4 regions of the Lysinibacillus sp. FSL L8-0312 genome follow, and region 2 is predicted to be linked to each of the others. Evidence: riboswitches for the same ligand, from Rfam matches in the RefSeq annotation. Region 2 holds a riboswitch; each other region holds the start of a gene.
What was found. A riboswitch is a leader RNA that binds a small molecule or an ion and turns the genes downstream of it on or off. The one in region 2 is predicted to bind cobalamin.

Region 1 (7,688 bases), 3.6 Mb from region 2:
AACACTATTTGATCGTATTCGCGTAGAAACAGAAGCTGCCATACTTCTTGTTACACATGATTTAGGTGTTATTGCTGAACTAGCTGACGATGTGGCTGTTATGTATCAAGGAAAAATCATTGAGCAAACGAATGTCTATGATTTCTTTGATGCACCTCAGCATGCCTATACAAAGAAACTATTACAAGCAAGAATGCTATTTTAGAGGTGAAAAAATGACGCTGCTAGACGTGAAAAATATTGATATGCATTACGCTCAAAGACCATTTCTATTCCAGCGTAAGCAGGAAGTTCCCGTATTACAGAAGGTGTCATTCTCACTTCAGGAGGGGGAATGTCTAGGAATAGTCGGTCAAAGTGGTTCAGGAAAAAGCACATTAGGTCGTATTATTTTAGGAATCGAACGACCAACAAACGGGGAGTTGCTCTTTCAAGGTGTCAATTTATACGAAGCACCAAGCAAGCATAAAAAAAGAATACGTAGAGATTTACAGGCAGTTTTTCAAAATAGCTATCATTCATTTAATCCGAAGCAGACGATTTTTGAAATACTCGAAGAACCGTTTCTGAATTTCGAGCATTTTAGCAAAACAGAGCGACAACATAAAGTAAGGGAATTACTAGACTGTGTAGAGTTAGAGAGGGCAATGGCTCAAAACTATCCTTCGCAGCTTAGTGGGGGGCAACAGCAACGAGTCAACATCGCTAGAGCTCTTGCGCTAAAGCCAAAATTAATTGTCTTAGATGAAGCGATTAGCAGTCTTGATATGATTTTACAAAAAAAGATTATACAATTACTACAAACACTTCAAAAAGAGCGACAGCTTGCTTACATTTTCATTTCGCATGATTTACAGGCAACACGTTTTATGTCAGACCGTATCCTTGTCATGCAGCATGGTCGGCTAGTGGAGGAGATTGGCAAGGATGGAGCATATGAGCATCCTGCTTCACAACAATTATATCATGCTATTTTGCCTTCACACCCGCGAGAAAGAAAACATAAAACGAAATGATCATAATATAGAAAACACGTATACAATGGGCATGGAGGTATGGGCTGGTAATGATAGAGGCCAGTTGGATTACCTCATTTGCTCCAAACATTAGTAAGAGTCATCTATTAAAGAAACGCCATTTTGCATTAGAATGGTGTTTTTCTTTTTATTAATAATATTAATCAGGTAATTAACTTTATTGATATTTTCATTTAATAAATTAATTTTATTATTTACTTTTTTAAATTATTTGGTATATAATCAATTTAACTTAAAGGAAGGAGTTCACTATGGCTTATCAAGTAATCACAAATTGTCCTGTCTGCAGTAAAACATTGAAAATTACGAAGTTACAGTGTTCTCATTGTCAAACGACGATTGAAAATGAGTTTGAATTGTCGAAGCTAGCATCCTTATCACAGGATCAGCTTCATTTTGTGGAAGTATTTTTAACATGTCGAGGGAATATTAAGGAAGTAGAAAAGGAACTGGGCATTTCGTACCCAACTGTGCGAGGCAAGCTAAATGACATTATCTCATCCCTTGGCTATGTCCAAAAGAAGAAAAATGAAGTAGACGAGAAAAAAATTGTAAGCATGTTGGAAAATGGCGAAATCACAACTGATGAGGCCATAAAACTCTTAAAAGACGAATAGGGAGGAATGCTACATGAAAGAGGAAATTACTAAAGTGTTAACCATGATTCAAGAGGGAAAAATTGATGCTGATAAAGGGTCAGAGCTGATTCAAGTGTTACAAGAGAAAGAGGAGTCAGGTAATAAATTTCTGGAAAAAACGAAGTATTTAGATAAAACGTTAAAGGTTCGTGTGGTGTCCACTGAAAATGATAATGTCACTGTGAATTTGCCTATAAAACTTGTCAAGGCTGTGTTAATGGCTGGACACAGTATCGCTGCGAGTATTCCGCAATCGGAAAAATACGTGAAAGATATCGATATCAATCTTCTTCTTGAAGCCATCGAAAATGAATTAGATGGACAAATTGTGGACATAAAATCGGCAAACGGAGATACCGTTTCAGTTTTCATTGAGTAGAGGCGACTTATGATGCATGTAAAAGTGAAAGCAAAAGACGTTCGTTTTACCGTTCCTGTTCCATATGCTGTGCTAACCATTGTTCTTTCCATTTTGACTTCAAAATGGATTCAGCAAAGTGTCAACAAATGGACAAAGGCATACTTCGACAGAAAAAAAATCGACTTTTCCTTTCCATTCATTGACAAAGAAATGCTCAAGCCTATTATCAAGGAACTACAAAATTATAAAGGGCTCGTGCTAGTAGATGTCAAGGCACAAGACGGTACAGAGGTTAAGGTTAGACTGTAATAACCTAATAGTTAAGATGGGAGCATGTTTTCATAAAAAGCATGCTCTTTGTTATTTAAAGAGAATTCTTTGCAAAAGAACTATCTAAATTCCACAATTTGTCCTCTAGATTGTCTAAGAGTGTTTTTGTTCTTTTCTCAAGATGATCTGGTAGCTCATTTTTACTGAAATAGGTAAGATTCAAACTCTCACCATCCCTCATCTCTAATACACCACTGACATTTTTCGCACTATAAAGATGAATAACTGTATAGATTTCATCCCCATTTGGATATTGAAAATAATAATTTGGCCCTGAAAAAACACCAATCAAGTCCAATTCATTCGCTACCAGTCCTGTTTCTTCATGAAGTTCACGGGTAGCAGTTTCATTCAGTTCCATTGAGCCACCAGGTAATCCCCAATCCAACGTATCTGAACGATGTTGAAAGAGAATTTTCTTGTCATCGTTGACTACAAGAATTGTCGCCCCGATACTGATAATCGGTCTACTACCGATGTGTTTCCTTAATTCTGAAATATAGCCCATATGTGCTCCTCCTCTATATTATAAAAAAACTATTCGCCTTTCTTATTATAAAGACCTCTATTTTACTTATAACCCTTGAAAATGGAGTTATGGGTATAGATGAACAATCTTTTTTTGTACAAAATAATGCTCAAAAATGCAGAATAGTCAATCAAAAATGAAAAATAGCTTTTTATAATCAGTCTTTTCTGAATTTTACCTATATTGATTGTTTTGAAAACTCTATGTTAAGGTAAATAGACAAATTGAATATGCTAAATTTTGGTGGTTCAAATGGGGTTCATTCCATTTGATTAAAAGGGAAGTTGGTGAGAGTCCAACACTGTCCCGCAACTGTATTTAGGAGCTCGATAACAAGGCCACTGTTTTGTTTGTCAAAATGGGAAGGTGTTATTGAAGTGTTGATTATAAGTCAGGAGACCTGCCACAAAATAAGCATCAATTGACCTACGAGGATAGGGAGGTGTTAGCTACTGCATGATTTTTGTGAATTCCTGTAAATTCACTGTTATTTGGTCTGTCATGCTTTTGTAGATTAACAACTTCTAAAAAGGGGTAGAAGTTGTTTTTTTGTTGTTCTTTCGTGTTGGAATGGTAACGCTTACAAGAATAATTAAACAAAGGGGCTGTCATTGAATGGAGTTAACTTATTCACCAGGTCTTGATGGGGTCATTGCTGCTGAAACAAAATTATCTTTTTTAGACACTGTAGGAAGTCAAATAGTTATTCGAGGCTATGACTTGATTGAATTATCACAGCGATATTCGTATTTAGATATTGTGTACTTATTGCTGCATGGAGAAATACCAACTACCGAGCAACAGGCTGACTTACAGGACAAATTAAAAGCACATTATCAGGTTCCACAAGAGATCTTCCAAATCTTCAAGCTCTTGCCTAATGAAACACATGCGATGGATGGACTGAGAACTGGAATTTCTGTTTTAGCAGGCTTTGATCAGCACATCAATGATCGTTCTACTGAAATGAACTTGACGCGAGCTTATAGACTTTTAGGCGGTATGCCTAACATCGTAGCCAATAGCTATCGTGTCTTAAACGGACAAGATGTTGTGGAGCCAGATAGTCAGCTTTCCTATAGCGCCAATTTTTATTACATGATTACTGGTAGAAAACCAACGGCGTTAGAAGAAGAAATTTTTGATCAGTCTCTCGTTTTATATAGTGAGCATGAGATGCCAAATTCGACGTTTACAGCTCGTGTTATTGCCTCTACACAATCTGATTTGTACGGTGCTTTAACTGGAGCTGTCGCATCATTGAAAGGAAATTTACATGGAGGGGCCAACGAGGCAGTCATGTACATGCTTCTAGAAGCCAAAACAGTAGCAGGCTTTGAAGCCTTGCTGAAAAATAAACTGCAAAATAAAGAAAAAATTATGGGCTTTGGTCACCGTGTTTATATGAAAAAGATGGACCCAAGAGCACAGATTATGAAAGAGGCTTTGCATAAATTATGTTTGGCACAAGGGGATGATCGCTTATATCACATGTGTGAAGCTGGTGAGAAGGTGATGGCACAAGAAAAGAGCTTGTACCCAAATTTAGATTATTATGCAGCACCAGTATACTACATGCTTGGCTTGCCAATTGAAATCTATACACCTATCTTTTTTGGCTCACGAACGATTGGCTTATGTGCTCACGTCATTGAGCAGCATGACAATAACCGATTATTTAGACCTCGTGTCCATTATATTGGCGAGCGTCATAACCTTGAAGAATTGTCGGTATAATCAAGTTTTAACAACTCGCCATAGAGCTGATGGGCATTCTGACCAATGCCTATCAGCATACTAGTATATCAAATTCATGCCTTGAAAGGAAGATATAGATGATTAAAACAAATGACATATCTAAGACAGATCAATTACTTACAGATATTGCGGATTACGTAGTCAATACAACTATTACAAGTGAAGAAGCATACGAAACGGCACGCTATGTATTATTAGATACATTAGGGTGTGGCATTTTGGCCTTACAATATCCTGAATGCACGAAACTTCTTGGCCCAGTAGTACCAGGCACAGTCGTTCCCAATGGTACACGAGTTCCAGGCACTTCCTATGTTCTTGATCCTGTAAAAGGTGCCTTTAATATCGGTTGTATGATTCGTTGGCTGGATTACAACGACACTTGGCTTGCGGCTGAATGGGGACACCCTTCTGATAATTTAGGGGGCATATTAGCTGTGGCTGATTATTTGAGTCGCGTGCGTGTTGCTGAAGGGAAAGAGCCACTTAAAATGAAAGACGTATTAGAAATGATGATACAGGCCCATGAAATACAAGGTATTCTCGCATTAGAAAATAGCTTAAATCGTGTTGGGTTAGACCATGTACTGTTTGTCAAAATTGCGACAACAGCTGTTGTGACAAAGGCATTAGGTGGCACTCATCAGGAAATTGTCAACGCCTTATCAAATGCTTGGATTGATAATTCGAGCCTACGAACATATCGCCATGCACCGAATACGGGTTCTAGAAAATCATGGGCTGCTGGTGATGCAACAAGCAGGGCAGTACACTTAGCCATGATGGCTGTGAAAGGCGAAATGGGCTATGCAACGGCCTTATCTGCACCTGGCTGGGGCTTCCAAGATGTTCTCTTTAATAAGCAAGAATTAAAGCTTGCTAGACCACTAGCATCTTATGTGATGGAAAATGTTCTATTTAAAGTTTCTTATCCAGCTGAATTCCATGCACAAACAGCTGCCGAATGTGCCGTTCATTTACACAATGAAGTGAAAAATCGTTTACAGGACATTGAACGCATTCAAATTACGACCCATGAATCCGCTATACGAATTATCGATAAGGAAGGACCTCTTAATAACCCAGCTGATCGTGATCACTGTCTTCAATACATTACAGCAATAGGGCTTATCTATGGCGATATTACAGCAGACCACTATGAAGATGAAGTGGCTGCAGATCCACGTATCGATAATTTAAGAAATAAAATGGTGGTTGTGGAAAAACCCCAATATACAATTGATTACCTAGATCCTGAGAAACGTTCGATTGCCAATGCTGTTCAAGTTTATTACAAAGATGGCACATCATCTGAGCTTATTGAATGTGAATATCCTTTAGGACACCGTTTCCGTCGTGAGGAAGCATTCCCTCAAATCATCGATAAGTTCCAGCAAAACATTAGCACCCATTATTCTCAAAAACAATACAGCAAGATTAATGAAGTTTGTGCTGATCAAGCACTTCTTGAAAATAGTGCTGTTCATGAATTCGTTAATTTATTTGTTTAACTTCTTTCAGGAAATTAAAGCCTCTGGCGAATGTCACGAATCGGGAAGGAGTTAATAAAGGATGTTAGCCTAAAATCCTCCCATCCTTGCGATAACGGCTAACTGACCTGCATCACAACCACTTTCGGACGTAAATATGCCGAGGCATCATTGATTATTAGGAGGTTTTTATAGATGGCGTGGATTGTAAATGAAGCAATAGCACAAAAACAATTGGCTGAACAATTTCGAACACTCATTACTCGTTCAACGATTTTACAAATCCCAGGAGCTCATGATGCAATGGCTGGCTTAATGGCTAAAAAAGTTGGCTTTGAGGCATTATATCTTTCTGGCGCTGCCTACACTGCCAGTAGAGGTTTACCTGATTTAGGCATGATTTATTCAAATGAAGTTGCACAGCGTGCGAGCGAAATTATTCGTGCGACTAATTTACCGCTGCTAGTGGATATCGATACTGGCTTTGGTGGTGTCTTAAATGTTGCCCGCACAGCTCGTGAAATGGTAGAAGCTGGAGTAGCTGCTGTACAGCTAGAGGATCAAAATCTTCCCAAAAAATGTGGTCATTTGAATGGGAAAACACTCGTTGCTCAAGAGGAAATGATACAAAAAATAAAAATGATTAAACAAATAGCTCCTACGTTAGTAATTGTTGCCCGCACAGATGCAAGGTCTGTAGAAGGTTTAGAGCAGGCTATTTTAAGAGCTAAAGCTTATGTAGCAGCTGGGGCAGATGCCATTTTTCCAGAGGCTCTCCAAACAGAAAAAGAATTTAAACATTTTGCTAGTGAGCTAGATGCTCCGTTATTAGCCAATATGACTGAATTTGGACAAACACCGTATTATACGGCTAAGGAATTTGAAAAGATGGGCTATTCGATGGTTATATATCCCGTTACATCGATGAGAGTAGCAGCCAAAGCCTATGAGCAAGTATTTGGCTTAATAAAAAAGACAGGGACTCAAAAAGAAGCTATTGAGGATATGCAAACAAGAAGTGAATTATATGAAACCATCTCCTATTACAAATTTGAAGATTTAGATAGTGAGCTGGCGAAAACCATCTTACCTAAAGAGGAAATAAAGTAGGAGAAAAGTTTACTTTTCTCCTCTTTCTTTCAAGGAGGACTAGCATGGATACATTAGAAAACAAAATGACCATTTTTACACCTGAGGACTTTCAGGAGGAGGAAGGGCTCATAGCAAAAACCGCAGAGCTGTTCATCAAACAAGATGTCGCTACTAATATGGCAGCTATTGAGCAGCATCAATATGACATCACTCGTCGGTTATTTCAAAAAGCTGGTGATCTTGGTTTACTAGCCATCGAAATACCCGAGGCCTATGGAGGGCTAGAACTTAATAAAAAAATTTCCGGGTTAGTTGCAGAAAGGATGGGCTATGGCAGCTCATTCAGTGTATCTTACAATATTCACGCAGGAGTCGGCACATTGCCCTATGTCTATTTTGGCGATGCGTCCCAAAAGCTGAAATACCTACCAAAGCTAGCTTCAGGTGAATGGA
Region 2 (7,688 bases):
ATAACGGCATGTGGGGCTAATTTGCGCACCTTTACGCACATATCAGCAATTTCTGCAATCGTAAAGGATGGACGTGTCGCATAGCCTTTCGAACGTTGAATGGCAATCATTTTTGTTTGCGTAGTAATGGCTGCTTCTACACCTACCCAATCAATTGCTTTATTTTCCACTAAATCCACATGTCGATAGCCTATTTTATAATCTTTCAGTGAACCGGTATCTTTGTTACCACCATCAACAATGGATTGCAATGTATCATATGGCTGACCAGAAATATAAAGCAGCTCATCACCAGGACGAAGGACACCGAATAGACTAAGCGTGATTGCATGTGTTCCTGAAATAATTTGTGGTCGTACAATGGCAGCCTCCGCCCCAAAAACTTCCGCATAAACACGCTCTAAATTATCGCGTCCCTCATCGTCATAGCCATAGCCATTGGATGGATGTAAATGATAGTCACTTACTTGATGCTTGCGAAATGCTGCTAGCACCTTCTGTTGATTATAAAACGCCATTTCTTCTACCTTTGCATGATAGGGTCGAACTTGCTCCTCTATTTTTGACGCTAAGGATAGCGTTTGTGCTGATAAATTAGATGTAAACGTCATTCTTTTCTTCTCCATTTCACAATTGTCCCGCATTTCAATCAGTAAGATCTATCGACTCTCTAAATTGACTTCACTCATTCTAGAATTCCCTAAATAACTACTGGTATATCAACGCTTTTGACGAATGTTTTTCTTTATTTCAATAACATCTTATCAATTTGTATGAACCCCTGCAAAACTTGCCTATTGTTTCTAAGCGAATTTTACGCTAAGCTAATGTGCGGACTTACTTCAAGAAGCGTATGTAATGACTGATTTTGGCTATTAAATTCATAGATTCTGTTACGTCAAAAAAAGTCTTTTAACTTTAAAAAAAGAAGTTCATTTATTGATAGAAGGGGTGAAAGGGATGGCTTGGGAGGTTTTTAGTATTATTGGAACAATTGCCTTTGCTATTTCTGGGGCAATCATTGCCATGGAAGAAGAATACGATTTATTCGGTGTATATATACTCGGTATTGTCACTGCTTTTGGTGGAGGAGCTATTCGAAATTTACTCATCGGGCTGCCTGTCACAACCTTATGGGGACAGGATATGATGTTTCAAATTGCACTAGCTGCGATTACGATATTTTTTATTTTCCCGCATCATCTGATTCAGCATTGGCATCGTTGGGGCAACTTCACAGATGCCATTGGCTTATCCGCGTTCGCTATTCAAGGTGCACTCTATGCCGTGAAGCTAGATATGCCAATTAGCGCAGTCGTTGTAGCTGCTGTTTTAACAGGTTCAGGTGGTGGTATTGTGCGAGATTTATTAGCTAGACGGAAGCCACTAGTTCTCCGTGATGAAGTCTATGGTGTTTGGGCTGCTCTCGCAGGGCTTGTTATCGGATTTGAAGTTTTGACTGGAGACATTTTCCTTTATGTATTATTTGCAGTGATTACAGCATTACGCATTCTTTCCTATATGATGAAGTGGCGTTTGCCTTTGCGAAGGTTGAATCGGGCATAGATACTGTAATTGATAAAAAAATGAATAAGCGCAAAGAGTTCATTAACTATTTGCGCTTATTTGTTATTCAGTAACTATTTAGCCAAAAGATTCATGGCTTCTTCTAATGTCACCATATTTTTCATCATAGAACAAGCAGCATCTAAAAGAGGAAAGGCTAGAGCAGCACCAGAGCCTTCGCCTAATCGCATGTTCATATGCAGCATTGGCTCTACACCAAGTAATGATGCGGCAATTTTAGCCCCTGGTTCCTCTGAAGCATGGGAAGGTATGATAAAGTCTTTTACTTTCGGTTCAATTTGATAAGCAATAAGCGCAGCAATAGTCGAAATAAAACCATCAATAATAACAGGTTTTCGGTGACTTGCGGCAGCCAGCATGATACCAGCCATAGCCCCTATCTCTAGCCCTCCAACTTTAGCTAGAACATCAATGATATCGTTAGGATTGGGTTTGTTGAGAGTAATTGCTTTTTCAATTACTGCTGCTTTATGAGCAATCCCTCCTTGACCAACTCCTGCGCCAAACCCTGTTATTTCAATAGGGTCATAGCCAGTCAAAGCAGCTAATATGGCAGTGCTCGGCGTTGTATTACCAATGCCCATTTCACCTGTTCCAAGTAGGTTGGCTCCTTTTGTGATTTCATCTGTTGCCACATGAATCCCCACTTCAATGGATTGAATAGCCTCTTCTCTTGACATAGCAGGGCCCTGTGCCATGTTATCTGTGCCATGCTTAATTTTATGAATGATGACACCTGCATCAAGCGGAATATCTTCTTTTACCCCAACATCTACTGTTACTACCTTTGCATTGGTAATGCCCGCAATCGCACAAACGCCTGTACCTCCTTTAGGAAAATTTAATGTTTGAAAGACCGTAACATTTTGTGGATTCGTTGTTATGCCTTCCTCACAAACGCCATGATCTGCTGCACAGACAATCATCACTTTTTTATCGACCATTGGATATAATTGTCCTGTTATGCCTGAAAGCTGTACGGCAAGTGATTCTAGTTTACCCAAGCTACCTGGGGGCTTACAAAGCGCATCAATTCGCTTTCTAGCTTGGTCCATACTATTCATATCAGCCTCTTGGATATTTTGAATCGTGTCTTGTAATAATTGCATTATTGTTTCTCCTCTCGTTCTACATGAAGACAAAATAAAAAGTCTGTAGTTTATTGTCATGACAAATAAACTACAGACTTTTCCATCATCTATATACTTCCGAAGCAAGTAGGCAGGTCTCCTGGCTCAAGTTCAACATATCATCGTGCCTTCCCAGCGATTCGCTAGTGGCATTTACGATGACACTCCCTTATACAGTGGCGGGTCCGCTAAAGTTTTTCACTTTATTCCCTATTCTCCCTATTGGGCACCTAATGCTTTTATTAAACTATTTATAATCTACGACAGCGTATTTTTTCTGTCAATATTAGAATACTCGCCTTGTACCATTTCTTCGGTTACCTATTCTTTTTCTATTTCGCTTAGCAATGTTGAGCCTAATAATAGGACCGCTCCTATTATTTGTAGAAGCGCCATTTTTTCTCCTATAATCATCGTGGAAATTACTAATGATGTCAGTGGATCAATATAGCTAAGAATGGCTATACTTTGTCCTTTTAACTGTGACATGCCTAAAAAGAACAATAAAAATCCAACCCCTGCATGGACAATGCCTAATGTAATTAAGAATAGGACTGATTCAAAACTGATTTTCATGACCTGAAATCCTGTAGTTCCAAGTAGATAGAAGCTAAGGAAAAATGCTGCTAAAGAAAGTTGAATCATTGTATTTTCTGGTTCCTTTAAGCCGCATATAAATTTATTTGTCAATGTTAGCGCTGTGTAAAAGCATGCCGCGATAAGACCGTAGACAATGCCTATAAAATGCTCACTGTCCCCAGTGCCTTGACTTTGGACAATCAAATATAGTCCGATAAGGGCCACACAGACATACATTATTTTTCTGCCAACTAGCTTCTCTTTTAAAATAATTGGAGATAAGCAGATAACGAGTACTGGTGCAAAATAATAACTCAATGCAGCATTGGCAATCGTTGTTGCTTTATAAGCCTGAAATAAAAAAATCCAGTTCCCACACAAGGCGATACTAGAAAGTATTAATTTCCACTTATTTTTTATAATCTCTAATTTCGAAAAATTCCCCTTTTTATAAATAAAAATCACTTCTAAAAAACAAGCACCTATTAAACTCATCCAAAAAGCGATTTCACTTGAAGTTAACGGAATATACTTGGCAAAAACACCAACTGCTCCAAAAATAATCATGGATAATACAAATGCTAATTTTCCGCTCATTACAAATTCCTACTTTCTACGTATAAAGTATTAACCTATACAGTAGAATCTATTGAAAATGAGCAAACTGTTATTGTATGCCTAAACAGTAGATTCTACTGTAAAGACATTGTTGGGGGTGCTATTGAACGAAACATACAAAATCCCTCCTTCACCTACTTAATTGTAACATATTTCTGAAAATTAAAGAGTAAGTTTTATAAAGAAAGGGATCACTAATCCCTTCATAATATTACGAGTATGTATAATGTAAGGTAGGTCATAAATTTTCTTTGAGGAGGAATTAGGATGAATGCAAGAGAATTGAGAAATGCCATTGCGGAGACTTGTGAAAATTATGATAGTCACTACGCTCAGTTAGTGAAACCAATCAATCAGTTATTAATGAATGTCGATGCTAGTATAAGTAACGAAACAGCGAATATAATCATCGAAAATTTGAAGTTATATTATAGCGGGGATAAATACATGACGGAATGTCACTTCGATGAGAGTGAAAATTTCTTAAAAGATGGTCTTGAACTTCTTCAAAAGGGGGATCTTGCGAATGGTGCTTTACAAATATATGGTGCTGGTTTAAATTTTTCCAGTTATGCTTTAAAGGTTCGTGGGCAAAAAAATGTGAATCCGTATATTAACTTTGAAAAAAATTTCAGCCTCATCATGAACACACTCCGAAAATAAGTATATAAAAAAGGTGATGTCAATGATAGAAACAGCCACTTTGAAAAGCGAGAGGTTGATTTCCGTTCCACCAGCGTCCTTTCAGGGGGCGTCCGATGATGAGCCGCTTCACTCACTGCGTTCGCTCCAAGGTCCCCTCTGTGACGCTAAATCCCCTAGGAGTGACACTGGCTCCACTCCAATCAACCATATGTAAAAGTGGCTTTTCCTTCTCTTTCATACGAACCGTAGTGAACAAAATAGCCCATTATTTGTCTGATGAGAGAAAGGATAGCCCTTTATTTTCAATGTGAAGAAGTGGTAAGTAACAACACCCCTCCATAAAGAGTAGTGAATACCTTTGCTAAAAAGGTACCATTTTTATGCATTGGAATGGAAGGCTACTTGACTCCCGTGGGATAGTGAGACAGGCGAGCCTCTGCACGGAGGAAGCGGCTCGGCGCTCGCCCACAGGAAAGCAAGTAGCCTGCAACGGAAATCCATTTTCACCCTTCACAAAAATGCTATGGATGGTTTTATTTTTCATTATGTCATTTATTTAAATTCTAATTCCCCATCGTAAGCTAGCATGCCGCCTTCAAGATTTGTTACATCAAATCCTTGCGCTTCTAAATAAGCACATGCATTAGCAGAACGAGCACCAGCCTTACAAACAACAATATATGGCTTTTCTACGTCTAATTCCTCTAAACGTTCCGGGATTGTCCCAAGGGCAATGTGCTTGGCACCAGGAATCATGCCGTGTGCTACTTCATCCTCTTCACGTACATCAATAATATATAGGTCCTCATTTGCATCTAATCGTTCTAGTAATTGTGTTGTTTCCATTGATTTCATGAACTTTTTTCCTCCAAAATTTCAAATTCCACTTACATTATAGCTTGTAACAAAAAAAACAGCCAGTGTGGTGAACACAAGCTGTTTAACAATTTTTTATCCTTCTGTCTCTAAAAACTCTATTTGTTTTGCTGGAACGAATGTAGAAATGGCGTGCTTGTAGATTAGGTGCTGCTTATTTTCAGCATCCATTAATAAAACTGTAAAATTGTCATATGATTTCACAGTCCCTTTTAACTGAAATCCATTTAACAGAAATACAGTTACAAAAACACTGTTTTTACGTAGTTGGTTCAAGAACGTATCTTGCAAGTTGATTGATTTCATCAAATAGCCTCCCCACTAACTTTCTACCTCTTCACTCCTATAGTAGCATGTTCTACCAATTTATCAATTAGTAATTTTTAGAAATTTTTCTTAATTATTATAATTGTTCATCCGTCGTAATAAAATGGACATCCATTTTATTGCGAAAATAGGTAAGTTGTCTTTTTGCATAGCGGCGTGAATTTTGTTTTAAGCTATCAATAGCTTCTTCGAGGGTACATTTGCCATCCAAATAATCATACAATTCCTTATAGCCAATTGCTTGTATGGACTGCACATTTCGAATATTTTGCTGCCATAAACCTTTGACTTCTTCTAAAAGGCCATTGTCCATCATTAAATCAACACGACGGTTAATGCGGTCATAAAGCACTTCACGGGTCATATTTTGACCTAACCCCAAAATGACATGCTTATAAAGAGGTACTTCCCCTCGGTTTTGTGCTTCAGCTGCTTTGGATACACCGCTTAATTCCAGCATTTCTAATGCACGAATGACACGACGCGTATTGTTTGGATGAATCGTCTCCGCTGTTTGAGGGTCTAGTTGTTTTAATTTATCATGCATTGCCTCAGGGCCAAGCTTTGCTAATTCATCATAGTAGGCTTTTCGTGCTTCCTCATCAACTTTCTCATCAGTAAATTGGAAATCATAGAGGACCGCTTGTACATATAAGCCTGAGCCACCTACTATAATGGGTAATTTTTGTCGAGATTGGATTTCTGCAATTTTTGCTCGGACTAATTTTTGATAATCCGCTACTGAAAAAGATTCTGTCGGCTCTAAAAAACTGAGTAGATGGTGTGGTACGCCCTCCATCTCTTCTTCCTTAATTTTAGCAGTCCCAATATCGAGTCCTTTATAAATTTGCATGGAGTCGCCATTAATGACTTCACCGTTATATTTTTTCGCCAGTTCAATGCTTAAAGCTGTTTTACCAGAGGCAGTTGGTCCTACAATCGCTACGACCTCTGCCTGCTGTAATTTAGTTACTATCATATTTTTCTAACCACCGTAATAATACTTGAAAGACCGCTTCTTGATTGTCTTCATTTAAAATTTCATGCCGTTTGTCCTCAAATAAATAAACCGTTACATCTTTTACTCCTACTGTTGCCAATTGTTCAGCAACTGTGTAAACGCCCAGCCCCTGTTCGCCAACCGGGTCTTTACTTCCGCTTATCAAGAGAATAGGAAGATTTTTTCTTATTTTTGCTAATTCTTTTTTACGATTAAGTGTTGCAAAGCCCGTTGTTAAATCGACAAAAAATTGATTGGTTGGAATAAAGCCACAATATGGGTCATCTATATACTTCTGCACCTCTTGTTGGACAGAACATAGCCAGTCATAGGCCGTCTTTGGATTTGGAAACTGTTTATTAAAGCTACCAAAACTCAATTGATTTAGCAGCTTACTTTCAGTTTCTTTCCCTAGCCCCTTAGCTAATACCTTGGCTACGATATTTCCAACAGTATGCAGGGCTGTCACATTTCCCGTACCACAGAGAATAACATTGTCTACTTGTTCACCATACAGTTGAATATATCGTCTAGTAATGAATGACCCCATACTATGACCAAAAATAATGAATGGTACATTTGCATAAGGTGCATGTAATTGCGTGACCACTTCATGGGCATCTTCTACCACACGCTCAAAGCCGTTCTTTTCAGCAAAAAAACCTAACGTGCCATTATAGGCCGCCGTTTCACCATGACCACGATGATCGTGCATCGTCACAGCATAGCCTGCCGCATTGAGTGTTTTAGCAAATGTTAAATAGCGACCACTGTGCTCTGCCATACCATGCAAAATGTGAATATGACCAATACATGGCGTTGTGGGCTCCAATGTTCGAGTAAAGACAAAATGTCCATCCGACATTTGAATATAACGCTCCATCCCTTACTCCCCTTTTTTCACAAAATTTGTTGCATCCTTAATG
Region 3 (7,688 bases), 660 kb from region 2:
AGCATGAAGGTTTTACAGCAGGAAGAAATGCGTGCAACAAACTTTTTTACAGAGGAAGAAACGCTTCAAAAAGTGTTAGAAATGATGTTAGATAAAGAGTTTTTGTCTTATGCACACAGAGAACTGACAGATTTCGGTGAGTTATGTGCAGGTGATATTGACGTAAGGGCAAAACATACTGATCGGCAGGGAGAGCCCCGCCTTGAACGGTATAATGCTTATGGAGAAGAGGTATCAGAGGTTTGGGTGAATGACGGTTACAAAAAAACAATTGAAGAGACATATAATACGGGAATTGTTGGCTACGTGCACAAAGAAATTCCACAGTTAGGTCACAAAGGGAATTATGTCTATAGCTTTGCACAAGGTTATTTACTATCTCATGCAGAGCCCGGTTTTTATTGTCCCGTGACTTTGACGATGGCTACGGCTTATCTATTAGATCATTATGCTGATGAGGATGTAAAGCAGCGTTTCTTGCCACATGTTTGTGCAACAGGAGAGACGGAGCTATACGAAGGGGCAACATTTTTAACAGAACGTCAAGGAGGGTCAGACGTTGGGGCGAATGTTGTGGAGGCCAGAAAAGTAGGCAATGAGTACCGTCTCTATGGAGAAAAATACTTCGCATCCAATGCAGGTATGTGTGGCGTAGCAATGGTGTTGGCACGTTTAGAAGGCGCACAAGCAGGCTCTAAAGGGTTAACGTTATTTGCAGTTCCATGGAATAATGAAGATGGTACGGCTAATCATCTTCGTATTCGTCGATTGAAAGATAAATTAGGCGTTCGAGCAGTCCCATCGGGCGAGGTAGAGTTTGATGGTGCCCTTGCTTATATTGTAGGGGAACAAAATAAAGGGATTTATTACATGCTAGAAGCACTAAATCTTTCGAGAATTTGTAATGCAGTCGCATCGATTGGTATTATGCGTCGAGGCTTTTTAGAGGCAAAGCATTATGTGACCAATCGATATGCATTTGGCAAGCCCTTAACACAATACCCAATGATCCAGGATACATTAGGGAAGTTTGCTGCTAAGCTGCATGTGGAAGTAGCGACAGTATTTGATCTTATTCAATTATACGATAAAGTGACAAGTGGGCAGGGAACACAACAAGATCTCATTATGAATCGTTTATATATTGCCATTATGAAAAAGGAAACGGCAGAGCAAGCCGTTCATTATGCTAGTGAAGCGATTGAATTACATGGTGGTAATGGCTATATTGAAGACTTTGTGACACCACGCTTACTAAGGGATGCACAAGTATTGACGGTATGGGAGGGAACGGCAAATATTTTGGCTTTAGAACTTATTCGTTTAGTGGATAAATTCCATGCACATGAACTGTTTGTCCGTGAAATGGAGACAAGGCTAGAGAAGCTAGCGGATAGTCCACTAGTGCAAATTGTGGAAGAGCAGTTGGTAAATCTTGCGGCTACATTACAAATTTTTAGCGCTTTAGATGAAGCAACTAAAACTTTTGAAGCAAAAGGTATAGCGAAAAAGATGGCCCATCTTTATGAAAGTGTTGTAGCGGTGGAATGGGCACTAAAATTTGGCGGGAAGTACGAAAAGCTAGCGGATATCTATTTAGAGCAAACGTGGTCATTGCGACAAATAGGTGCACAAATGAAAACCGTACAATATTTTTCTGAAATTGTATAATTGCCAAGGAGTCGTCTGGAATGGAGGCGACTTCTTTTATTTTCATGTATAATGAAATCAACTGAATATTATAAAGGTTCTTTACTTAAGTAAAGTGAAAAGGGAAGTCGGTGTAATTCCGATGCGGTCCCGCCACTGTAAGTGTGAGTTTTTTCAAATAATGCCACTGAAGATTTCGGGAAGGCTTGAAAAACGCAATAAGCACGAGCCAGGAGACCTGCCTTTATAGTATAGACATGACAGCCTACGAGGATAGGGTGGTGGATTTTGTATCAGTTTTTTGGTGCGATTTTGACCCCTCATCATTCGAAGATGAGGGGTCTTATTTTGATGGAGAAAATATTTCTAACCAATTGACGCACGGATCAACAAAGGAGGATTCACATGAAGAAATATTGGAAAATAGGATTATCAGCATTTTTAGCAGTAGGTTTGTTAGCAGCATGTGGGCAAGAAGCCAAAAATGACAAGCCAGTAGCTACGGAGCAGCAAACACAGCAAGAGACTCCACAGGTGGATGAAGCAACATTCCCAATGACCATAACAGATGCCATTGGCAAGGATATTACACTTGAAGCACCGCCTGAAAAAATTGTTTCTCTTATTCCAAGTAACACAGAGATATTATTTGAACTTGGTTTAAATGATGAAATAGTTGGGGTGACAGACAATGATGATTATCCACCAGAAGTCGCTGAAAAGGAGAAAGTTGGGGGCATGGAGTACAATATTGAAAAAATTATTGCCTTAAAGCCAGATATCGTGTTTTCGCATGAATCTAGCATGTCCCTTTCAGAAGCGGCAATTGAACAGCTTGAGTCAGCAGGTTTGAAAGTATTTGTCGTAAAAAATGCACAAGACTTTAATGAAACTTACACAACGATTGAGCTGCTTGGTCGTGCAACAGGGAAATTACCAGAGGCTGAAAAAATCGTTGCTAATATGAAGGAAAAAGTGGAAGATGTTCTGACAAAAGTAAAGGATGTCGAACCCAAAAAAGTGCTAGTCGAAGCATCGGATGAACCTACTATTTATACGGCGGGTAATGGCACATTTATGAATGCTATGCTGGACATGATTCATGCAGAAAACGTAGCGGCAGATGCGAAGGATTGGTATGAAATTAGTTCAGAACAAATTATTGCGAAAAACCCAGATGTCATCGTTGTGACATATCATTATGTACCAGATATTTTAACAAAAATACCACAACGTGCTGGTTTCGATACTGTTAATGCCGTGAAAAATAAGGCAATCGTTCAAGTAGATGAAAGCACAACAAGTCGTCAAGGTCCCCGTTTAGGAGAAGGTCTTGAAGAATTAGCAAAAGCTATTTATCCAGAGGTATTTAAGTGAAAAAAATAGCACTAGCCTATGTACTAACATGTACGCTTCTTGTCATTAGTATCTGGTGTGGCGTAGCGATAGGCTCAGTTCATATTCCGTTAGAAGTTTTATGGAATCAAGCAGTTGATGAAACGGCTGCTAATATCTTTTGGAAAATCCGTCTGCCACGCGTGTTGTTAGCTGGACTAGTGGGAGCTTCTTTGGCCATTGCTGGAGCAGCTTTCCAAGGGTTGTTAAAAAACCCATTGGCAGATCCATATACATTAGGCGTCTCGTCGGGGGCATCTGTTGGTGCTGTTATTACGATCTTTTTTAGTATATCTATACCGGTCGTAGGCTTGTATGCCCTACCCACTTTTAGTATGATAGGCGCAATCATCACGATGGTAGTGGTCATGAGCTTCGCTAGAATGGTAGACCGTTCATTGAAGATGGAAACGTTAATTTTAACAGGTGTTATTTTTAGCTCATTTCTAGGTTCTCTCATTTCATTAATGATCGCTTTATCTGGAGAAGAGCTACGCCAAGTAATTGGCTGGTTACTAGGTTCTGTGTCAATGCGTGGATGGCCATATGTCCAAATGATCACGCCATTTGTTATTGTTGGTTCCATTATGCTTTGGACGCAAAGACGAGAGCTAAATGTTTTGTTATATGGTGAAGAGCGCGCGAAGCATTTAGGTGTCAATGTGAAACGTAGTAAGTATTTGATTTTAGCGGGTGGCTCCATGTTAACAGGAGCTGCTGTAGCGGTTTCTGGCACAATTGGCTTTGTAGGATTAGTTGTACCGCATATGACAAGGATGATTTGGGGTTCTGACCACCGCCATTTATTGCCATTATCGTTTTTCAATGGCGCAACTTTACTCATTGTTTGCGATTTAGTAGCACGAACAATTATTGTGCCAAGAGAGCTACCTATTGGTGTTATTACGGCGTTTATTGGTGCACCTGTTTTCTCCTATATTTTTTATAAGCAACGAAGAAGTAAGGGGGTACGGGCATGATTATTGTCGAACATCTATCAGGTGGTTATGAAGATGTACCAATCGTCAAGGACATTAGTTTTACTGTGGAAAAAGGGAAAATTCTTGGTATTCTGGGACCGAATGGTAGCGGGAAATCCACATTATTAAAGGTAATGAGTGGGATATTACCAGCTACTGCTGGAACAATCACAATTGATGGACAAAATATCCTTTCTTATAATGCCCGTGCTTTGGCGCAAAAGATGGCTGTACTACCACAGCTTCATGCAAATGCTTTCTCAAACAGTGTAAGGGAGGCCATTTCACTAGGGCGCTACCCCCATCAAACAGGTTTTTTCTCAAGTTGGTCTGAACAGGATGAACAGGCTGTTCAGCATGCCATGCTGCAAACAGGTGTGAAACGCTATGAGCACACCCCGTTAGAATTTTTATCGGGTGGTGAACAACAAAGAGTATTTGTTGCCCAGGCATTAGCGCAAACAGCAGAAATTCTACTGCTGGATGAGCCAACCAATCATCTAGACATTGCACATCAACGGCAAATCTTAGATATGGTCAGGAAGGAAGCTGTGGAGTGTGGTTTAACGGTCGTTATGGTACTACATGATATGAATTTAGCCTCTCTCTATTGTGATGAATTATTGCTTATGGAGGGTGGGCAAATGAGAGCACTTGGAGTACCGCATGAAGTATTAATAGCCTCCCAAATTGAAGAAGTTTATCAAGCACGAGTGGCTACATATGCCCATCCCGAAATACCAAAACCTCAAATTACAATGATGCCCGCAACAACTGATTACCAGCAGCGAGCTGTCATCAAAAAAGAACATTTCATGATAACGGAACACTATATTCAACTTCAATCAGAGATTCCGTTAAAAACAGTGTCCTCTGCTGTTCATAACCCAGGTATTGGCTGGCATAATTGCTTGTTAAACCGCTCTGTACCTGGTGATTATGTGATAAGTGATGTAAAAAGAGAAGTTAGTGATTTTTTGCAAAGAGAGAATTTTTCCCCAACAAGTACTGTTGTGATGCTGACAGCAGTGCCAACAGCTCTTGTTGCCATCAATGAATTTTCAGCGCCTTTTGGCAGTATGATAGTAGCTGTAACAGCTGGTGTGGGCAATGCGGTTGATGTATCACGTGTACACGAAAGACAGGATGATCCATATATTGGTACTATCAATACATGGATCATAATCAATGGCTGTTTATCGGAGGAGGCATTTTTCCAGGCACTGATGACAGCTACAGAGGCGAAAACAAAAGCTTTGCAATCAGAAGATATTCGTGACGAGCGTAGTGGAACTATTGCTACAGGAACTGCTACAGATAGTCTGTTAATTGCAGCAACTCAAAAAGGGGAAGAAATGCTGTATGGTGGCCCGATTACGGAAGTTGGTAAAATGATTGCCAAGGGTGTTTATGAAACAACAGTTCAGGCCATCAGAAATTATAAAAATCAGTTTTAGGAGATGAGAGAAATGAAGCTTTACACGAAAACAGGCGATACGGGGAAAACAAGTCTAATTGGCGGACGCGTTGATAAAGATAGCTTACGTGTTGAAACATACGGGGCGATTGATGAATTAAACTCTTTTATCGGGAAGGCAGTAAGTGAATTAGATCAAGCACTTTTTAAGGATATTTTAACAGATCTTGAAACAATTCAGCATGAACTATTCGATGCTGGTGGTGACCTTGCCAATGTGATGAAAGAACGCCACTATAAATTAACAGAGCAACCGATTGAAGTGTTGGAAGCTCGTATAGATGCTTTATCAGATGAGGCACCACCATTACAACGTTTTATTTTACCAGGTGGCGCACCAGCAGCTGCAACTTTACACATTGCTCGTACAGTTGCACGACGAGCAGAGCGTGAAATGGTGACACTTATGAAAGAAGTGGAGGACGTGCCGAAAGTTGTACAAAAATATTTAAATCGATTATCAGATTATTTATTTGCAGCCGCACGTGTTGTAAATGCTCGATTAAACGTAGCGGATATTGAATACATTCGCAGTGGCAATGTCTTCAAAAAATAAACTTGTTATGTGGATGTCGCAGCTTTTATTAATTAAATTTTAAAAAAGAAAAGTAAAAAAATGCTACTTTGAATAAATTTCAGGGTGGCTTTTTTTCTTGTAAAGTGTAAGAATATAAAATTATCAGAAATATTTCCGTTTTATGTTGACTGAATGCTCACTCATTTATTAGAATAGGAATATATTGATATAGTGACGCACATTTCCGTATGAACTAGCAAATTTGCCGCAAAGAGAGAAAATTACGACAAACTAAAGGGGGGACCAACCATGAGTCCATTATTAATTGCTAACATAGTCTTAACAGTCGTGGTTGTGCTTTATGCAGTAGGATTGTTCTTCTATCTGTTGAAAACACGCTATAAGTATGTGCAATTGGGGAAAAAGGTTGAGTTTGATGAAAGTGTTAAAGAGCGACTACGCTATATTATGGTCAATGTATTTGGTCAAAACAAGCTATTAAAGGATCCAAAGAGTGGATTAATTCACGTGATGTTTTTCTATGGATTTTTGATGGTTCAGTTAGGGGCCATTGATTTAATTTGGAAAGGACTAGCACCAGGATCACATCTGCCATTAGGTATTTTCTATGGTGTCTTTACATTCTTCCAAGAGCTTGTAGTTTTAATGATTTTAGTTGCGGTAGTGTGGGCATTTTACCGCCGCTATGTAGAAAAGCTAGTGCGTCTAAAAAGAGGATGGAAAAACGGTCTTGTGTTAATTTTCATTGGTGGCTTAATGGTCTCAACATTAATCGCTAATGGTATGGGATTAATCTGGCATGGTGAGGGGTTAACTTATACGGAGCCTGTTGCTTCAAGCATTGCTGCTATATTTGGCTTCCTACCTGCATCAGTAGCTGCTGGAGTGTTTTATGTTATGTGGTGGGCACATCTTTTAATTCTATTAACATTCCTTGTGTATGTACCACAATCTAAGCATTTCCATTTAATTGTTAGCCCACTGAATGTTTACATGAATCGTTTAGATCGTGTGGGTACATTAACGCCTATCGATTTTGAGGCATTAGAAGAAGCAGGAGAAAATGCTGAAAGTGAAGAGGATATGCCTTCAATTGGAGTTGGACGCATACAAGACTTCACACAAAAGCAAATGCTCGATCTGTATTCTTGTGTGGAATGTGGACGTTGTACCAATATGTGTCCTGCAACTGGAACAGGAAAAATGCTGTCTCCAATGGATTTAATCGTGAAATTGCGTGATCATTTAACATTTACTGGTGCTGTTGTAACAAAGCAAAAGCCTTGGGTTCCTTATCAATTTTTTGCCAATACCAAGGGTAATCAGCTTGCGATGGCTGCTGGTGCTGAAGGCGTAGTAATTGAAGATATTTACAGCCCATCTTTAATTGGCGATGTGATTACAGAAGAAGAAATTTGGGCTTGTACGACTTGTCGAAACTGTGAGGATCAATGTCCAGTAATGAATGAGCATGTTGATAAAATCATCGACCTACGTCGCTATCTAACAATGACGGAAGGAAAAGTTAATCCTGATGCACAACGTGCCATGACAAATATCGAACGACAAGGGAATCCTTGGGGCTTAAACCGTAAAGAAAAAGAGAATTGGCGTGATCTTGATCCAACAATCCATATTCCAACAGTAA
Region 4 (7,688 bases), 3.6 Mb from region 2:
TGGTTTGGGTTGAGGAATCCCAGGCAACAGTTGCATCTAATGATTCAAATATATTTCTCATCGGTAACATCGTCCTACCATTTATAGCAGTACCACTATCAAAAAATACTACATCTTTGTTAATTGCATGGACATAGCTATTATCCTCTACATAAATCAAAGAGCATAGATAAAATACAAAACTTACAAAAAATAACCGTTTTAGCATGACAATTCTCCTGTTCTATAACTATAATTAATTGTAAGTATAGTTTATTATTAGGATTAAGAGAATACTTAATTTTCAATTTATGTTTTTTTCTCTAAAAGGTGGTTAAATCCTGATCGTGAAGCTGATATATTTTGAACATAAAAAAAGAGATACTGCTTGCACAATATCCCTTTTCTTTCGTGGAGAACCTATTGCTAAATCATTCATTTTTAATGTTATCTAGATCTAACCATCCCTCAAATATAGAATCGTCCTTTAAATCAAAATAGTATTTTGTGAATCGCGCGAATTCTGTGGAATCGATTTCTTTATAGTTATAAAATTGATAATAACTTTTTAAAAATTGTTCAATGTCTTTGATTTCTTCATTATCATCAAATAAATTCAAGAGCATTGCAGGCGATTTTCCATAGACATATGCACTCATATCAGATTGGTATTGATCAAGTGGTAAATTGACTGGAAGCACTAGGTCTGGATCAATGCTGTAAATCGTATAGGGTTTGCTCAGATTCAATTTTTTAAAGTTGAATAGATTTGTAGCAAATACCGTGAAGCCTTCATCTAACCAGGCATGATGAAAAGGATCATTGGTAATGACCCCGTAAAACCATTGATGAGCAATTTCATGAACCACTGTACTTTTAATCTGCTCAGAACTACTAGGACCACTGTTGTAAATCGTATGGGCTGTTACAATTCCTGGGTACTCCATGCCCATTCCATCTATGATAATATCTAGTTGTTTGAGAGGATACGGCCCCATTATTTCTTCAAAATAATTTATGACAGCTGAAGCCTCGTCTGCTATTTCTTGATATAGTTCCTTTTTATTTTCCTCAAATCCAAATACTCTAATGGCGATGTCTTCGTCTTTTTCCACTAGTATTGGATCTTTTACTAGAGCAACAAATATTTCCTTCACGTTCTCAACTTCAAGTAACCCTTTGTTTGGGCTTGGAAATGCCTCTTGATCAAATGAAGACACCAACGTGTACTCCTGAGGAATGTCATAGGTTAATTTGAAATTGCTGAATGTAGTATGATACGTCTCTCCTCTAAAACGATAATCTTCTTTGTTCCATTGATGGTTTCTATATGTGGCAAGCATCGGATAAAATTGAGCTAAATGATAATTACCATTACTCTTCGTAAATCTTAAGCCCTCTTCAGGCAGAGTGAACTCATAGGAAAAATAAACTTTCATTTCTTGATGAGGTTTCAATTTTTCCTGAAGCTGAATGTTGAGTGTATCTTTTTCAAGGGTGTAAGCTGCCGTTTTTCCATCAATGGTAATGTTATGGAACGCAATGGTAGATGGATGCTCCAGTTCGGGTGAGACAGCTTTTGTAAACATATTAGGTATAAAATAAAATATCAATTGTTCCCAATCATCGGTAGAGAGGTTTTTAACAACAACGGTTGATTCTAGCTGAAATTTCCCGTCATTATCCATCTTAAGTGCCATATCATATTCACTAAAATTACCAGGGCTTATCGCCTTTGGTATAAATTCTTCTGTATTCACCTTTTGAGCAATAGTAGACGCTTCTTTCCCTTCCTGTTGATTGAACTCACAAGCAACGAGAAAAATACATACTAGTAATAAACCTGTACTCCATAATTTCTTCTTTATAATTTCCGCCCCCAATCCCAACACTATTAGCTACAATAAAAATGGTATATATATAAATTTTATATTATTATCCCAATTTAAACCATATACTTTCGATCTTTCATCTGGAATCTAGTTAATTACCAAGATGAACAAAGAAAGAAGAGCACATATTCGTGGTGATATGCTGCCTATTAGGTAGACAGATGAAAATTAAAAGCTGTTTATATTTTTAGATGTAGCTGTTGATTATGCCGTAATGGGATGACTTTGGTAAGTAACCGACGTCATCTTTTTTAATGTCCATTGCTTTCATGTGTAGCTCTGCTAAGCTTTAAACAGACTATCCTTACTGACAACAAAAAAATCCTGCATGTATATACACACAGGATTTCTTTGTCATCTTTTTAAACTAATCAATTCTATTTAGTACCACTTGCTCCAAATCCAGATGCTCCTCGGATCGTTTGTGATAATTCATCTACTTCTACTAATTGAATGGATGGAACAAATTGAATGACCATTTGGGCGATACGCATAGATTTTTCGACGATAAACGGTTCTTGGCCGTGGTTGATTAAAATAACGCCGATTTCCCCTCTGTAGCCTTCATCAATTGTGCCTGGGCTATTCAGTACGGTTACACTATGCTTTAATGCTAGTCCACTTCTTGGTCGAATTTGGGCTTCCGTTCCTTTAGGTAATTCAATCTGTATACCTGTTTTAATAAGTTTGGCTACGCCTGCTGGTATTTCTACTGCTTCAATGGAGTAGAGATCCATGCCCGCATCACCAGGATTGGCTTGCATTGGTAGTATTGCATCCGCGTGTACTCTTTTGATTTTTACTTCTACGTTCATTGTTCTCCATCCTAACGATTAAAATTAAATGTGTCATCTGTAATTGGCGCTACTTTTGCTTTAGCATAGGTAGCTCCCTTTTGTGAAAAGAAATCATATGTGGAGCCTTCATTACGAATACCGTTCATCACAATCGGATTGACTTCTTCTTCTGGAAACATTGCTTCAAAACCAACATTCATTAAGGCTTTATTAGCATTATATCGTACATAGGCTCTCACTTCAGGTGATAATCCTGTTTCCGCATAAATATCATCCGTATATTTCATTTCATTCTGATATAAATCTAATAATAGCTCATAGCCCCATAAATTTAGCTCTTCTTGTTTTTCTTTTGAAAATTGCTTGAATAGATTTTGAGCAAAAAATCCAACTGCGACACCATGGATGGATTCGTCGCGTAAAATAAGTGAAATAATCTCAGCACTGTTTCGTAGGAAGCCTTGTCCTCCTAAGTACAGCGGGTAGAAAAAGCCAGAATAGAAAAGGAAAGATTCGAGCATAACGGAGGAGAACATCGCTTTCCATAAGCTTTCTGGATCGTTTTCTTCGATACTATTATAAATATCCGCAATTTTATTGGCCTTATATTGTAGAAACTCATTTTTTTTGACCCATTCAAATAACTCATCTATTTCTTTGTTTGTACAAAGCGTTGTAAAAATATAAGAATAGGATTTGGCGTGGATTGCCTCAAATGCATCAAAAACGGTTAGGACAGCCTTCTCTTGTAAATCGTCTGTATAAGCGGCCACACGATTCATCCCTATATTGGTCTGAACTGTATCCAGTAACGTTAATCCCGCGAACACTTTTTTATACGTGTCTTGATGCTCAAAGCTTTTCCACTGTTTGATATCTTTACTGACCGCAATTTCCTCAGGAAACCAAATTTGCTTCCATTGCTGGTCCCAAAATATTTGGGCAAGTTCACTCGTTGCCTTATTCCAATTGACCGCCTCATAAATTATATTTGACATGCTACACACTCCTCTAAGCTTTGTAATCGTTGACGAACATAGTAAACGGACTTAATGCCCTTTACCCATGCATAAATGTATACTTTAGCTAATTGTTCAGTTGTCCAATTATCTGTTACATAAAGCGTCATGGAAATACCTTGGTCAACGTGTTTTTGAGAAGCAGAGTACAAATCAATTAAATCATACGGATTAACATCATATGCCTCTACATATAAATGACTGTTATCATTTGTTAAATGAGGCATTGGATAAATCGTTCTACTATCTGCATAATCACGAACCTCTACACGCTCAGTACATGGCGCAATAGAAGCCGTACAGCTACGTATGTAGGAAATACTGCCAGTTGGTGCAATAGCCAAACGATAGGAATGGAATAGACCATATTGCATCACATCTTGCTTAAGCGTTTCCCACATGTTTTTCGTAATGATTGGAACATTGCCAAGTGCTTTTAACACAACGGGTGATAGTTCTTCGTCGATTTTATTGACATATTGGTCAAAGTAGCTACCTGATGCATAATCACTGTCCTCAAATCGATAAAAAGTTGCAGCTTTTTCTTTAGCCATTTCCATCGATGATTTGAGTGAATAAAAGTTCATTGCTTCCATAAAACGATCCATGAAATCAATCGATTCTTTAGAGCCATATAAAATGCCCTCCGTCACAAGATGGCCGTGGAGGTTCATACAACCAAGTCCTACTGAATGCATTAATTGATTGGCTTTTGCAACAGACGGTACATTTTTAATGTGCGTCATTTGCGACACATTTGTTAATAGGTGCATAGCCGTATCGATTAAGGCTTCGAAATCATTGACCTTACTTGCTGCATGAATATCAATAGACCCTAAGTTACAGGATACATCTAATCCATAGTCATTCGGTTGATCTTGATCTGTAATAATGCTTGTTTCTTGAACTTGCAGGATTTCGGTACATAGATTGGACATTTTTACGCGACCGATGTTTTTTAATGGATGCACTTCATTGACATTATCATCAAAAATTTCAAACGGATAGCCCGATTCAAATTGTGCTTTTTTCACTTCTGTATACAGCCTACGTGCATTCAAACGTTTAATTTTACGAATTTTAGGGTTATCAAGTAGCTCATAGTACATATCTGAAATGGAAATCTCAGACATGCGTTTGCCATATTCTTTGAAAATATCATATGGGCTGAACAAGACAATATCTTTATCACGTTTCATAAGTTCGAAGAAAATACTTGGTATAATTATTCCTGTTGATAATGTTGCGAGGCGAATTTTATCATCGGCATTCGGTTTTTTAGATGAAATGAAATTTTCAATGTCTGCATGGAAAATATTTAAATAGACAACACCAGAGCCATTTCGCTGCCCTAGTTGATTGGAATAACTGAAAGAATTTTCTAACAGTTTAGCAACTGGGATGACACCACTGGCACGATTTAGAATCTCTTTAATAGGGTCACCTAAAGGGCGTAAATCAGTTAAGTTAACTCCAACCCCACCGCCAAGTCTTGATAGCTCTAAGCAATAACCAATATTTTCAGCAATACTATTCATGGAATCATCCATCGATAATTTAAAGCAGCTCACTAATTCACCACGTGCTTTTTTACCACTATTTAATGCTGTTGGTGTAGCAGGCTGATAAGCTTCCATCATTGCTTCGACAGAACGTTCTGCTAGCACCGTATTCCCTTGTGCTAAATACAAGGCGATAATGACAATACGGTCCTCATATTTTTCTAAAATCTCTTCTCCATCACGACTTTTCATAGCATAGCTATCGTAAAATTTACTTGCACTCATAAAGGATGGGAAGCGGAAATTATAATCATATGCTTTTTTGTACAACTTCTTAATAAATTCCATTTCATACATGTCGATAAATGCTTTCTCGTAGTAGCCCTCATCAACTAAATAACGGATTTTTTCTTCAATATCAATAAAGTAACGTAAACGCACGTTGACATACTCTAAAAAGTAGCGGCGTGTAGCTTCACGATCCTTTTCTAATTCAAGTAGCCCAGTTGAACTATAACGATTCAGTACGTCATTATTTAGCTTTAAATAGGTTTTCATCTTATTACCCTCGTTTCATAAAACGTTTGTATGGCTTCATAATCTGTTTGATTGCCTCGTAAATCTAATTTTCTTACTAAGGGTACATGATAGGTAGCAGCGATTTTCTCGCCAGCAGCCCCAAATACGTTGTGCCCAAAGTTACTATTCCCACTGGCAACTACACCTTTACAAAAATCTCTGTTTTTTTCTAAAAAACGTTCCACTTTTGCAGGGATATCGCCTAAGCCATCAGTATAAGTAATTAAAAGATAAGGCTTATTCAATTGTAATTCCTCAGAGAGCTCAACAGACTCTGCCCTTAATTTGGAAACAATATTCCGGACATTTCCTGTACGACTTGCGTAAACGATCATAGAACAATCATCTCAATATGAGAAACTATGTCCTTAACATCTCCTATAAATGTATTATTCATTTCTAAAACAGGCACACTTAAAAAACCTGCATCGATTATTGTTTGTTTAGCTTGTTCATCGTGATCAATGTTGACAATTTCTGCATCAAGTCCTGCACGTTGTAATTCAGATTTTACCCAAAGGCATTTTGGACAGATTGTTTTCGTATAAAGTTTCATAGAAATCCCTCTTTTCATATAATAAAAAGCTATCTCCTCTAGAGAGATAGCTAAATGGAAACGTTACCATACCAAAAATACTGACGTTCCCATTTCTTAATCCCCGAAGAAATGATTAATTGTTTTATAGAGGCAGGTCTCCTGGCTTTGCTTCATCCTCTGATTCCCTTCCCATGCGAATGCACAGTGGTTGTAATCATTGTCAGCTTCACAGTTGCGGGGACAGCGTCGGAATTGTACCGAACTTCCCTTTTAAACTACATATAGTAGCACCTATATAAAACGAACACAATATATAGTTGTTGTTCAATAGTTTTAAGTGTACCATCCTTCATATAAAAAGTAAATCTAGATTCTAAACTTCTTTATTTTTTGATTATTCATTATTTTCGATTATAACTTTCGAAGGAATTTCACCATCTATTACTTATATCTTAATTCATTGTGTATCTAAACTATGTACGAGATTTTTTGTTACTACGGATCTATGAGCATTAAATATACTAGCGTATTTCACATAGAAACAGCCTATATTCTAAAGAATAATAGACTGTTTGACATGTCGAACGTATGGATTACTCGATTTCGACAAATAAGGACAATTCCTTATAAAATTCAGGCGTTGCTGCCGAATTCACTTGAAAATGAGGATTATATTTTGATAAAAGTTTATAGAGAGTAGTTGCGGTTAACAGACTCTGTTCTCGATCGAAAGCCCTGAAACTTTCATAGACCTCCTTCACTTTACCATTTATTGAATGACAAAAAAACTGTTGAACATCTGCATCCTCTAAATAATCCTTTTCCCATCTGTAACATATTAAATTTGTTAGGAAAAACATTTCTAATCCAGGCATTTTTCCAACTTCAATGAGCAATGACATTCCATAATGAAATGCATTTTCCAACCATTTTATGCCGTGGCGATCTTTGTAAAAGCGCATCAACTTTTGTAACCCATGTCCTTGCTCCTTCACTAGATAAGCATGGATATTTGTATGACCAGCAGTTCTTTCCCATTCATCGAGAGAGAATTTATACTTCCTTACCAGTTTCATCCAAAGCTTTTGAAGCTTGTCTTCAGAAAGGTATTGTGTTTGTTGATTCCATCTTAGAAAAATGTCTAAACTTTCTAATACCAAGCCTCTTTCCATTTCAAAATGATCCAATTTTCTATATAAAACTTTTTGATTCATATCTATGTTGTCCATTATGTCTTCAGATTTGTTCATTTTGCATTCCATTTAATTATTCACTTCACTTCAGATTTTTTATCTACTATCATGACATGTCTCGACTAATTCATGCTTGATCGTTAAATAGGCATCATTAATAGATGTATAATCATTTGGGTTTTCTTCTAT

Region 1: linked by a shared signal. The riboswitch ahead of mmgD (citrate synthase) and the one ahead of cobT (nicotinate-nucleotide--dimethylbenzimidazole phosphoribosyltransferase) in region 2 are both predicted to bind cobalamin.
Region 3: linked by a shared signal. The riboswitch ahead of MHI22_RS19070 (ABC transporter substrate-binding protein) and the one ahead of cobT (nicotinate-nucleotide--dimethylbenzimidazole phosphoribosyltransferase) in region 2 are both predicted to bind cobalamin.
Region 4: linked by a shared signal. The riboswitch ahead of MHI22_RS04340 (glutaredoxin family protein) and the one ahead of cobT (nicotinate-nucleotide--dimethylbenzimidazole phosphoribosyltransferase) in region 2 are both predicted to bind cobalamin.

The regions. Positions count from the first base shown of each region.
Region 1 covers NZ_JBBOOV010000001.1:822,888-830,575, forward strand. The annotation lists gene MHI22_RS04270 (ABC transporter ATP-binding protein) at 1-205, shown strand, start outside; gene MHI22_RS04275 (ABC transporter ATP-binding protein) at 216-1,016, shown strand; gene MHI22_RS04280 (DUF2089 domain-containing protein) at 1,289-1,654, shown strand; gene MHI22_RS04285 (SHOCT-like domain-containing protein) at 1,668-2,054, shown strand; gene MHI22_RS04290 (hypothetical protein) at 2,064-2,345, shown strand; gene MHI22_RS04295 (NUDIX hydrolase) at 2,401-2,874, opposite strand; cobalamin riboswitch at 3,123-3,317, shown strand; gene mmgD (citrate synthase) at 3,511-4,632, shown strand; gene prpD (2-methylcitrate dehydratase) at 4,731-6,164, shown strand; gene prpB (methylisocitrate lyase) at 6,339-7,253, shown strand; gene MHI22_RS04315 (acyl-CoA dehydrogenase family protein) at 7,298-7,688, shown strand, end outside.
Region 2 covers NZ_JBBOOV010000001.1:4,440,499-4,448,186, reverse strand. The annotation lists gene MHI22_RS22135 (methionine gamma-lyase family protein) at 1-611, opposite strand, end outside; gene MHI22_RS22130 (trimeric intracellular cation channel family protein) at 961-1,566, shown strand; gene cobT (nicotinate-nucleotide--dimethylbenzimidazole phosphoribosyltransferase) at 1,641-2,696, opposite strand; cobalamin riboswitch at 2,791-2,966, opposite strand; gene MHI22_RS22120 (DMT family transporter) at 3,039-3,893, opposite strand; gene MHI22_RS22115 (hypothetical protein) at 4,182-4,577, shown strand; gene MHI22_RS22110 (rhodanese-like domain-containing protein) at 5,112-5,414, opposite strand; gene hfq (RNA chaperone Hfq) at 5,511-5,741, opposite strand; gene miaA (tRNA (adenosine(37)-N6)-dimethylallyltransferase MiaA) at 5,839-6,741, opposite strand; gene MHI22_RS22095 (alpha/beta fold hydrolase) at 6,728-7,645, opposite strand; gene MHI22_RS22090 (glycerol-3-phosphate dehydrogenase/oxidase) at 7,649-7,688, opposite strand, start outside.
Region 3 covers NZ_JBBOOV010000001.1:3,784,161-3,791,848, forward strand. The annotation lists gene MHI22_RS19060 (class I adenylate-forming enzyme family protein) at 1-2, shown strand, start outside; gene MHI22_RS19065 (acyl-CoA dehydrogenase family protein) at 4-1,671, shown strand; cobalamin riboswitch at 1,729-1,910, shown strand; gene MHI22_RS19070 (ABC transporter substrate-binding protein) at 2,056-3,027, shown strand; gene MHI22_RS19075 (FecCD family ABC transporter permease) at 3,024-4,025, shown strand; gene MHI22_RS19080 (adenosylcobinamide amidohydrolase) at 4,022-5,482, shown strand; gene MHI22_RS19085 (cob(I)yrinic acid a,c-diamide adenosyltransferase) at 5,495-6,058, shown strand; gene MHI22_RS19090 (heterodisulfide reductase-related iron-sulfur binding cluster) at 6,329-7,688, shown strand, end outside.
Region 4 covers NZ_JBBOOV010000001.1:834,365-842,052, reverse strand. The annotation lists gene MHI22_RS04370 (copper amine oxidase N-terminal domain-containing protein) at 1-208, opposite strand, end outside; gene MHI22_RS04365 (M1 family metallopeptidase) at 411-1,862, opposite strand; gene dut (dUTP diphosphatase) at 2,249-2,686, opposite strand; gene nrdF (class 1b ribonucleoside-diphosphate reductase subunit beta) at 2,698-3,666, opposite strand; gene nrdE (class 1b ribonucleoside-diphosphate reductase subunit alpha) at 3,654-5,747, opposite strand; gene nrdI (class Ib ribonucleoside-diphosphate reductase assembly flavoprotein NrdI) at 5,744-6,103, opposite strand; gene MHI22_RS04340 (glutaredoxin family protein) at 6,100-6,324, opposite strand; cobalamin riboswitch at 6,439-6,616, opposite strand; gene MHI22_RS04335 (hypothetical protein) at 6,900-7,556, opposite strand; gene MHI22_RS04330 (hypothetical protein) at 7,596-7,688, opposite strand, start outside.